One region of the Parasutterella muris genome, then DNA from elsewhere that is predicted to be linked to it. Evidence: predicted binding sites of a transcription regulator. Region 1 holds the regulator's gene; the other holds the start of a gene.
The links. Region 1 encodes NrdR, which represses ribonucleotide reductase genes. Its sites were predicted from a motif close to CACNANATNTNGTG; they were not measured.
Positions count from the first base shown of each region.

Region 2: a site for NrdR is predicted at 1,578-1,591, ahead of NFR90_RS05070 (ribonucleoside triphosphate reductase). Genes of this name have one in related genera too.

Region 1 covers NZ_CALPCV010000035.1:6,936-12,031, reverse strand. The annotation lists gene thiL (thiamine-phosphate kinase) at 1-375, opposite strand, end outside; gene nusB (transcription antitermination factor NusB) at 344-826, opposite strand; gene ribH (6,7-dimethyl-8-ribityllumazine synthase) at 831-1,325, opposite strand; gene NFR90_RS10460 (riboflavin synthase) at 1,416-2,021, opposite strand; gene ribD (bifunctional diaminohydroxyphosphoribosylaminopyrimidine deaminase/5-amino-6-(5-phosphoribosylamino)uracil reductase RibD) at 2,040-3,131, opposite strand; gene nrdR (transcriptional regulator NrdR) at 3,145-3,600, opposite strand; gene glyA (serine hydroxymethyltransferase) at 3,616-4,884, opposite strand; gene erpA (iron-sulfur cluster insertion protein ErpA) at 5,060-5,096, shown strand, end outside.
Region 2 covers NZ_CALPCV010000010.1:7,708-12,803, reverse strand. The annotation lists gene NFR90_RS05075 (hypothetical protein) at 1-578, opposite strand, end outside; gene NFR90_RS05070 (ribonucleoside triphosphate reductase) at 1,835-3,841, shown strand; gene nrdD (anaerobic ribonucleoside-triphosphate reductase) at 3,886-4,065, shown strand; gene NFR90_RS05060 (anaerobic ribonucleoside-triphosphate reductase activating protein) at 4,132-4,905, shown strand; gene NFR90_RS05055 (thermonuclease family protein) at 5,040-5,096, shown strand, end outside.

The sequences.
Region 1 (5,096 bases):
CAGCCCCTTAGAGTAAGCTTTAAGCCACTGCTCATCAATTGAAGGCAAAGAAATCGACAGAAAAAACGCTTTCGGAACGGCGCCAGCGGCAGCCAGATCCGAGAGATTAACCGCAAGAGACTTTCTGCCCACGGTGTAGGGATCCGCGTTATCAAAAAAATGCGTTCCCAAGGCCATCATATCCGTCGTGACGGCGATTCTTTTATCTCCAATATCCAAAAAGGCGCAGTCATCTCCAACTCCTTGCGAAGGCCAAGCGTTGGGATGAGCGCCTTTATCGGTGAAGAATCCGGATATGACCCCAAACTCGTCCAGCGAATTCGGGGTCCTCGTACTGTGCGGCTTATCTGGCATCTTTGCTGCCGGAGGCCTCATACGGTCTAAGCTTCGATACGAGCTTATCAAGAACACCGTTCACATAACGGAATCCGTCAGTACCGCCAAAGCTCTTAGCGAGCTCAACCGCTTCGTTGATCACGACGCGATACGGCGTCGCGGTATTCTTCAGTTCATAAGTTCCAATCAGAAGAATGCCTCTTTCGATCGGAGACAGAGTCGTGACGTCGCGGCCGACAAAAGGTTTATACGCATCTTCCGTCGCGACAAAATCATCAATTACGCCGTGCAGCAGACTGCGGTAAAACTCCGCGTCCGCCTTATCAAAATCTTCCGCTTCCAGTGCGGCCGCATCTATTTCAACAGGGTCGGTATGACTGATAAGCCACTGATAAACACCCTGCAGCGCAAATTCGCGCGAACGTCTGCGGGCACTGCGGCCGCCGCGTTTCTTCGCCGGCGCTTTAACCGATGTAGTTTCTTTTGACATATTTTTACTCTTGCGAATCTGTATCGTCGTCAAACGACACAGCGCAGATTCTGCCGAGATTGCCCATTTCCAGAGCGACACGAGCGGCGTCTCTGCCTTTTTCCTGCATTCTTACTCTGGCCTGCTCTTCGTTCTCAACAGTCAGAATGCAGTTTGCGATGGAAATCGCCTCTCTGACGACAATATCCGTAATGCCGCGGGAAGATTCGTTTGCGACCAGCTCAAAATGATAGGTCTCACCGCGAATCACGCAGCCGATCGCGATCATCGCGTCCAGATCCGGATAACGCTCAAAGAGCATTGTGAGCGCATAGGGAATTTCCAAAGCGCCCGGGACGGTTGTGACAACAATGTTTTCGTCCTTAACACCGTTGGCCTTCAGCTCCTCATAGCAGGACTGAAACAAGCCTTTGCAAACCCAGTCGTTAAAGCGAGCACTGACAATACCAATTTTCAGATCAGTACCGTCTAATTTCGACTGAATAAAGTTGATAGCCAATTTTATCTCCTAACTTAAATCTTCGGAATTTTAGCAAAGCAGCCGCATCCTCCCGAATTCCTGCGCCGTGATGAGCGCAAAGATTTCAGCTTAGCGCTGAATGAGCGAATACATGCGCTCAATATAGCGAGCAACAGTATCCACCTCGACATTCACCAGATCACGGACCTTGGTGTACTTGAAGGATGTGTGCTCAAACGTATGAGGGATCAGGTTAATCGAAACACGTGTGCCTGCGGGCGTATCTTCAACTTCGTTAATCGTAAGCGATACTCCGTTGATCGCGATCGAGCCTTTATAGGCAAGGAACTTGCCCAGCTTCATCGGGCAGCGCACCACCAGATGATAGGACTCCGCTTTCTTTTCAAAAGCGTCGACTTCGCCTACGCCGTCCACATGTCCGCTGACAATGTGACCGTCAAGACGATCTCCCAGACGCATCGCCTTTTCCAAGTTCACATGACCCCAGCCGTCCAAACCGGCGGTCTTATCTAAAGACTCGGCGGAGACTTCGACCTTAAACATTTTTTCGTCGACCTCCACAACGGTCATGCAGGCACCGTTGATCGCGATCGAATCGCCGATTTTAACTGTATCCAGACCCAGTTCAGGCGCCTCGACATGAATGCGCAGACCGTCTCCGATCTCTTCATTATCACGAATGCGACCGACGGCCTGAATAATTCCTGTAAACATCTCTAGCTCTCCTGTAATCTAACCGGCCGGACGCAGTAAAAGGCGCAGATCCGGTCCTACTTTTTCAACATCGATAAATTCTAGCGCTATACCTTCAGAAAGGTTCTGAAGCATTGGCAAATCAAGCAGTTTTCGTCCTTGTCCGAGCAACAGAGGTGCCGCATAGATCAAATACTCGTCGATCAGCCCCTGCATCGCGAGCGCGCCGTTCAGACGAGCGCCCGCCTCAACATGAACCTCGTTGATTTCGCGCCGTCCGAGTTCAGCGCACAGCGCCTTCAAGTCAACTTTACCGTCAGCGCCGCGCAGCTCAATCACTTCCACGCCCTGCGCTTCAAACATCTGAGCGCGGACAATGTCATAGAAAGCGCATACCAAGAGCACTTTGCCTTCTTTAAATATCTTCAGATCCGGGCTGAGACGAAGCTGCGAATCCACCACCACCTTAAGCGGCTGACGCTCCGCGCCTTCAATTCGGGCGTTCATGAGCGGGTCATCAGCTTCCACTGTGCCGGAACCGGTCAGCACGGCGCCCGAAATCGCTCGCCAGAAATGACCGTCTCTTCGAGCATCTTCGCCGGTAATCCATTTGCTGACGCCGTTTGAAAGCGCGGTATTTCCGTCCAAACTCATCGCGAATTTAGAGCGCACCCAAGGCATGCCGGTGCGCTGACGCTTCAGAAAGCCTTTATTAATGTCTTCCGCCTCTCTTGCGCCGACACCGCACTCCACCTCAATTCCAGCCTCTTCCAGCATTTTCAGGCCGCGTCCGGAAACCAGAGGATTCGGATCTTTGAGCGCCGCAACCACTCGGGCGACTTTCGCATTTTTGAGCGCAAGCGCGCAGGGCGGCGTTCTGCCGTAATGCGAACAGGGTTCAAGCGTCACATAAACAGTCGCGCCCTCAACCGATTCGCCTCGACGCTCCGCGTCACGAAGCGCCATCACTTCAGCATGGGCCTCGCCCGTGCGCTGAGTATGTCCCTCGCCGATGACCCGACGGTCTTTGACAATCACACAGCCGACGGCCGGATTCGGGGGGCAGATCATACGAGCCTCGCGCGCAAGTTCCAGAGCGCGGCGCATGTAGGAAATATCAGAAAAACTCATTTTTTTCTCTTGATCAGAGCTTACGGGTTTGCTCAACGAGACTGACAAAGTCCTCCAGAGTCTGGAAATTCAGATAAACGGAACCGTAGCGAATATAAGCAACCATATCCAAACACTTCAGTTCGGCAAGCACCAAATCGCCAACCTCTTTAGAGGAGACTTCTTTCTCGCCGCGAAGTCTCAGCTGCCGCTCAATGCTGTTGACCGCTTCGTCCACAAGTGCGGCCTTGACCGGACGTTTGCGAAGCGCGATTTCCATCGATCTTCTCAATTTTTCCGAGCTGAAAGGCTCACGCGCACTGCCGTTGTTCTTGATGATCTGCGGCATCGACAGCGCCGCTTTCTCGTAAGTGGTAAAGCGTCCTCCGCAAGCGGGACACTTTCTGCGGCGGCGAATGACACTGCCCTCTTCGCTGGTGCGCGAATCAATGACCTGCGTATTGGGCTCTTTGCAGTACGGACACAGCATAGGCGGCCTCTTTACTTAAACAGTCTGGCGATAAACCGGGAAGCGGGCGACAAGGGAAGCAACCGCTTCTTTCACATTGGCAAGAACCGCTTCGTCATGCGGATGATCTAAAACGTCGGCAATCAGACTTGCGACTTCTCTTGCTTCTTCCTCTTTAAAGCCGCGAGTCGTCATTGCGGGCGAACCGATACGGATGCCGCTGGTCACAAAAGGCTTCTGCGGATCATTCGGAATAGAGTTTTTGTTTACGGTAATGCCAATCTCATGAAGAATGTTTTCGGCTTCCTTGCCAGTGATGTTCTTCGATCTCAGGTCAACGAGCATGACGTGGCTTTCAGTTCTGCCTGAAACAATGCGAAGACCGCGCTTGCTGAGCTCTTCGGCCATCACGGCGGCGTTGCGGATGACTTGCTTCTGATATTCCTTGTATGCGGGCTGAAGCGCTTCATGGAGCGCGACCGCTTTCGCGGCGATCACATGCATCAGAGGACCGCCTTGAATTCCGGGGAAGACCGCCATGTTGATCGATTTTTCGAGATCGGGACGGCAGAAAATCATGCCGCCGCGTGGACCGCGCAGCGTCTTATGCGTCGTCGTTGTGACGATATCGGCGTAAGGGAACGGACTCGGATAAACGCCTGCGGCCACAAGACCGGCGTAGTGGGCCATGTCGACCATCAGATAGGCGCCGACTTTATGCGCGATTTCTCCGAAACGCTTGAAATCAATTCGCAGAGAATAGGCAGACGCTCCGGCGATAATCAGCTTCGGCTTATTTGCCAATGCGAGCTTCTCAACGGCGTCGTAATCAATTTCTTCTTTTTCATTCAGGCCGTAGCTGATGATATTGAACCATTTGCCGGACATGTTCAGTTTCATGCCGTGCGATAAATGACCGCCTTCCGCGAGCGACATTCCCATGACGGTGTCGCCCGGATTCAGAAGTCCGAAAAACACCGCCATATTGGCCTGAGCGCCGGAATGCGGCTGAACATTAACCGCCATCTCCACGCCGCAGGGTTTGCAGAAAAGCTCCAGAGCGCGCTCTTTTGCCAAGGCCTCAGCCTGATCCACAAATTCGCAACCGCCGTAATAACGCTTGCCGGGATAACCTTCAGCGTATTTATTGGTTAAGACAGACCCCTGAGCTTCCATTACCGCAGGAGAAGCATAATTTTCGCTTGCGATCAGCTCGATCTGATCTTCCTGTCTCTGCCCTTCTTTGCGAATAACTTCCCAAATAGCGGGATCCGTCATTTCGACTTTGTCGGCTTTACTAAACATTCCGAAATCCTCTCTAATAAATACAACACCTGGTGGGTGCCGAATGTGCATAAGCTTAAATGATACGCCGCTGTAAAGAACAACTTTCCAAACTAATTTTTTCAATTAATACGAAAGGATATTGACTGCATCTATATAATCGAGTCACCAAATTAGTTAATTATGAGGAATCAATATGTCTGAAGAACAGGTCAAGCTTCCCGATCCGATCA
Region 2 (5,096 bases), on a different contig from region 1:
TCGGTGACGGTAAAGTACTGCTGCACCGAGGCGAATTTTTCGCCCTGAGGGTCGACAAGGTGTGCGGTCAGGCGGAAGTCGAGCGAATCGTCCATAAAGGAAAGATCGTCGGATTCTTCCGCGTCAAAGAGTTTTTCTCTTGACACGGAATCCACAAGAAGGTCGGCCTGACGGATACGCGCCCAAAGAGCGTGGCAGTCATATTTTTTAAGACGGTAGCTCTGAGCTTTGATACGGAAAGTCGCCTCGCCGTCTTCATCGTGACCGAAGTCAGCGGTGAAGTTGTTGATTAGATCATCGGCATGAGCGAGCGCCTCATCGGTCGGGAAAACGGCTCCGGCGTTATTCAGAATAGAAAGACAGCGCAGCAGTCTTCTTGTGTCATAGCCTTTACGGTCAAGTTTTACCTGTTCGAATGCATACTGGCCGGCAATCTGACCGGCAGTAAAACGAACGCCTTCTTCACGATAATCAGCAGGCAGGGCGCTGATGAACTCAGCGACGCGTTCGAGCTGTCCGCAGCCGTATACGGCGAGACAAATCGCGGGCAAAGTTCGATTCGGAGTAGTGAGGCGCATTGCAAAAAACTAAGTAAAAATTAAACGGGGAATACATTGTACCGATTCAAAAAATAGATTGTGCGCAACAAAGAGGACAGATACAAAAAAATAAAACAAAAGACGAAAAACTGCGCAGCGGTATGATTTTCAAACGCTACGAACAAATCAGCTGAAAAGTTGAATTTTGAAATCTTCGTATAGAAAGTAATTTACCCTTTTTAGCCTGGTTTGTGACTAGAAAATTCCATTTGAATACTTTTGAAAAACTAAATAGTGTCAATTTACTGAAATCAATCATGAAATAAAATTGAAAAAATCTTGATATATTTATTAATTATTTATCTAAAATTATTGAAATTTGATTAACAACTTGTTTCTTATTAAATTTTCTTGTTTCAATTTTGCAAAAAGAAATTTTTTTTATGTATTCTATTGGCACTGTCTTATTAAATGCGTTTCTCCTCTATTTAACGCGAGATACCTCCGGTTGGTCCCGGATGGTATGTCTAAGACCCAAAAACCGCCGGCAAGGCGGTTTTTTCTTGCTTTCGATATTTTGATCTCGCAATTGCTGAAGAAACATCGAGGCTGCATTGGAAACGCCAAGCGTCCGGGATGTTATAAATTCATCCAGCAGCGGTTCACTAAAGGGACCTTTTTGCGGTCCTTTGAACTAGAGAACAGTTCACCGGGCAGCTATTTGATAAAAATCTCATTAGAACTATCCCTAATTAGGACTATTCCTTATCTGTAAAGAAGTGAATTTAATTTAATTTGACACCAATAAAATATAAATCTAATGAAAAATTTAAGCGTATATCTAAAAAACAATAATTAAAAAACATACTCTCTTTTTTAGATTTGTTTCTCTTAAAAGACGGATTCTTCGTGCATACCGATAACTTCATGTTTTTATAAAAGAACTTTATTTGTTAGTTTTTATGCTCTCTAGCCTAAATTTTTAATCTGTCAGGACAATGAATCCGGGTCTGCTGAATTCAGTCCGAATATCTTGCCTTCAACATCTTGTGTTTTGTCTGAGCTGATCAAACTCCGATTGCTAAAAGTTATCCGTATGAAATGACGGAAAAAAATTGAAATGACGCACCCACAATCCTTAGCGGTTCTCCAATAACCCTTTATTTAGTTGCAATGATTTGCTAACCTACAATTGATTGTGTTCATAATGAGCGAGGCCGTTTGTATATTCAAAGTTTGCATAGTAGTATCGAGGCCATCAACTTTGAACCAGAATTTTCCAAACGGAGTGATTAATGAGCCTATCTATAGTGATGCCGCTTCACGTAATCAAGCGTGACGGTACCGTAAAAGACTTTGACATGAATAAGATTTCCGCGGCCCTGGCTAAAGCCGGCGCTGCGACCGGTGAATTTGATGACGCCACTGCCAACCGGATCACGCATGTTGAAGTGATGGAAAGGCTCAAACAGTACACAACACCGACCATTGAGCAGATTCAGGACGCGGTGGAAAACGCACTTTTTGATACGGGTTACCGTAAGACGCTGCGTGCTTATATTGTTTACCGCGAACAGCGTGCAAAAGCCCGCGACGCCCGCCGCAGTCTCGTTGATGTGGAAAGCTCCATGAACGAATATCTGCAGCAGCTTGACTGGCGCGTCAATGCGAACGCCAATCAGGGCTATTCTCTGGGCGGTCTGATTCTGAACGTTTCCGGTAAGGTTGTTGCCAACTATTGGCTCAGTTACGTTTATCCGAAAGAAGTCGGTCAGGCGCATCGTGAAGCTGATATTCATATTCATGATTTGGACATGCTTTCCGGCTACTGTGCCGGCTGGTCGCTAAAGACACTGCTCAACGAAGGTCTTAACGGTGTTCCCGGTAAAGTGGAAGCGGGCGCTCCGAAGCATTTGACCAGTGCGATCGGCCAGATCGTCAACTTCCTCGGCACAATGCAGAACGAATGGGCCGGAGCTCAGGCGTTCAGCTCCTTTGACACGTATCTTGCTCCGTTCGTCCGTGTGGACAACCTGAGCTACAAGGAAGTTCGTCAGTGCATTCAGGAACTCATTTACAACCTGAACGTTCCGAGCCGCTGGGGCACACAGACGCCGTTCACCAATCTCACATTCGACTGGGTCTGCCCGGAAGATTTGAGAGAACAGCACCCTCTCATCGGCGGAGAAGAAGCCGACTTCACATACGGTGAACTTCAGGAAGAAATGGCGATGATCAACCGCGCCTACATTGAAGTGATGCTTGAAGGCGACGCAAAGGGCCGCGTGTTCACATTCCCGATCCCGACTTACAACATGACGCCGGATTTTGATTGGGACAGCCCCAACGCGCGTCTGCTTTTCAGTATGACGGCCCGCTACGGTCTTCCGTACTTCCAGAACTTCATCAATTCGGAACTGAAGCCGAATATGATTCGTTCCATGTGCTGCCGTCTGCAGCTTGACCTCCGCGAACTTCTTAAACGCGGCAACGGCTTATTCGGTTCAGCCGAACAGACCGGCTCTCTCGGAGTTGTCACGATTAACTGCGCTCGTTTAGGTTACGTGTTCGCGCAGGACGAAGAAGGTCTTTTCAAGCGTCTTGATTTTCTTCTTGACTTAGCCCGCAACAGCCTTGAAATCAAGCGCAAGGTTATTCAGAGACACATGGATCAGGGGCTCTTCCCGTATACAAGACGTTATCTCGGAACGCTGCGCAATCATTTCTCGACGATCGGTGTCAACGGTATGAATGAAATGATCCGCAACTTCACACAGGATAAGGAAGACATCACAACGGAAGCGGGTCACGATTTTGCAGCGCGTGTACTTGACCATATCCGTGAAAAGATGGTCATGTTCCAGGAAGAAACCGGCCATATGTATAATCTTGAAGCAACACCGGCCGAGGGCACGACTTATCGTTTTGCCAAGGAAGACAAGAAGCGCTTCCCCAAGATCCTTCAGGCAGGCACGCCGGATCATCCCTACTATACCAACAGCTCTCAGCTGCCGGTAAGCTACACGGACGATCCGTTCGAAGCGCTCGAAATGCAGGAAGATTTGCAGAAGAAGTACACTGGCGGTACAGTGCTTCACCTTTACATGAACGAAGCGATTTCGAGTCCCGAGCTCTGCAGCGATATCGTTCGCCGCGCGCTGACGAATTTCCGTCTTCCGTACATTACGATTACGCCGACCTTCTCGGTATGTCCGAAACACGGCTATATCCCGGGCAACCATGAGTTCTGTCCGAAGTGCGACGCCGAACTGATCGCAAAGAAGAAGCAGGAAATGGCCTAGGCCTCTTAATACACAGATTTATTGACTTTGACAGGAGCAGCAAAATGGATGAAAAAGCAAAAGAACAGGAAATCACACTGAAAGACGAAGAACGCACAAAATGCGAAATCTGGACACGCGTGATGGGTTATCACCGTCCTACATCTTCCTTCAACATTGGCAAGCAGGGCGAATTCGCCGAACGCAAGTACTTTGTTGAAAGCAAGTGCGGCTGTGGTAAGTAATCCTTAACCACTTGTCGTTCAGTACGAAGCCTCCGCATGATCGGAGGCTTTTTTAAAGGCCAGAAGATGTCAGAAAAAAAGAGGGAAATCATCGAAATTGAGGAAGTCAGCAGCAAACCGGCTGAAGCGTTAGTCGTCGGCGGACTGGTCCGCTTCACAACGATTGATTTTCCCGGAAGCCTGGCGGCTGTCGCATTTATTCAGGGCTGTCCCTGGCGTTGCGTCTACTGTCAGAACAAAGAACTTCAAAGTCGTCGGCCGGACGCAGAGACCGATCAGGTGAGCTGGGCTTACATTGAGCGGTTTCTTTCGCGCCGAAAAGGGCTGATTGACGGTTTTGTGTTCAGCGGGGGAGAGCCCTGTGTTGATCCCGCGCTCGCTGACGCGGTGAAGAGGGTCAAAGCACTCGGCTATAAAGTCGGACTGCACACCGGTGGGATGTATCCGGCGCGCCTAGCAGAGATTCTCCCGTATTTGGACTGGGTCGGCCTTGACATCAAAGCGCCTCTGTCCGAAGAAGAGACCTATGACAGAGTTGTCGGAAGAAAAGGTTCGGCGCAGAAAGTCAGAAAATCACTTTCCCTGTTGCTTGCTTCCGGAGTCGCTCTGGAGACACGCACGACAGCGCATCCTGATTATCTCAGTGAAGCACAGATCGTCAAACTTGTGAAGGAATTGAAGGAGGCCGGCGTGCGCACATTTGCGCTTCAGATTTATCGCCAGCCGAGAGAGCTTCCCGAAGAGGAAGTGTTGGAGCGCGTCGGCGCGCACTATCCGAATCCGCAGGCTCTGGATGAGCTGAAGGCGCTTTATCCCGAATTTATTCTCAGGCGTCCGTAGCTTTGAACAAAACACATACCGGCACTTGGCAGGAAGAAGCTCAAAAACAGTCCTGTTCGTGTCGGTATTTTTTTGTTTTCGTTAAACTGAGCCGAGTATCACGTTAAACAGTATCAACGCATCGGAGAGGAACCATGCAGAAATTCAAGCCGGACAACTTTAAGCGCAGTGTTTATCTCGCTGTTGGTGTT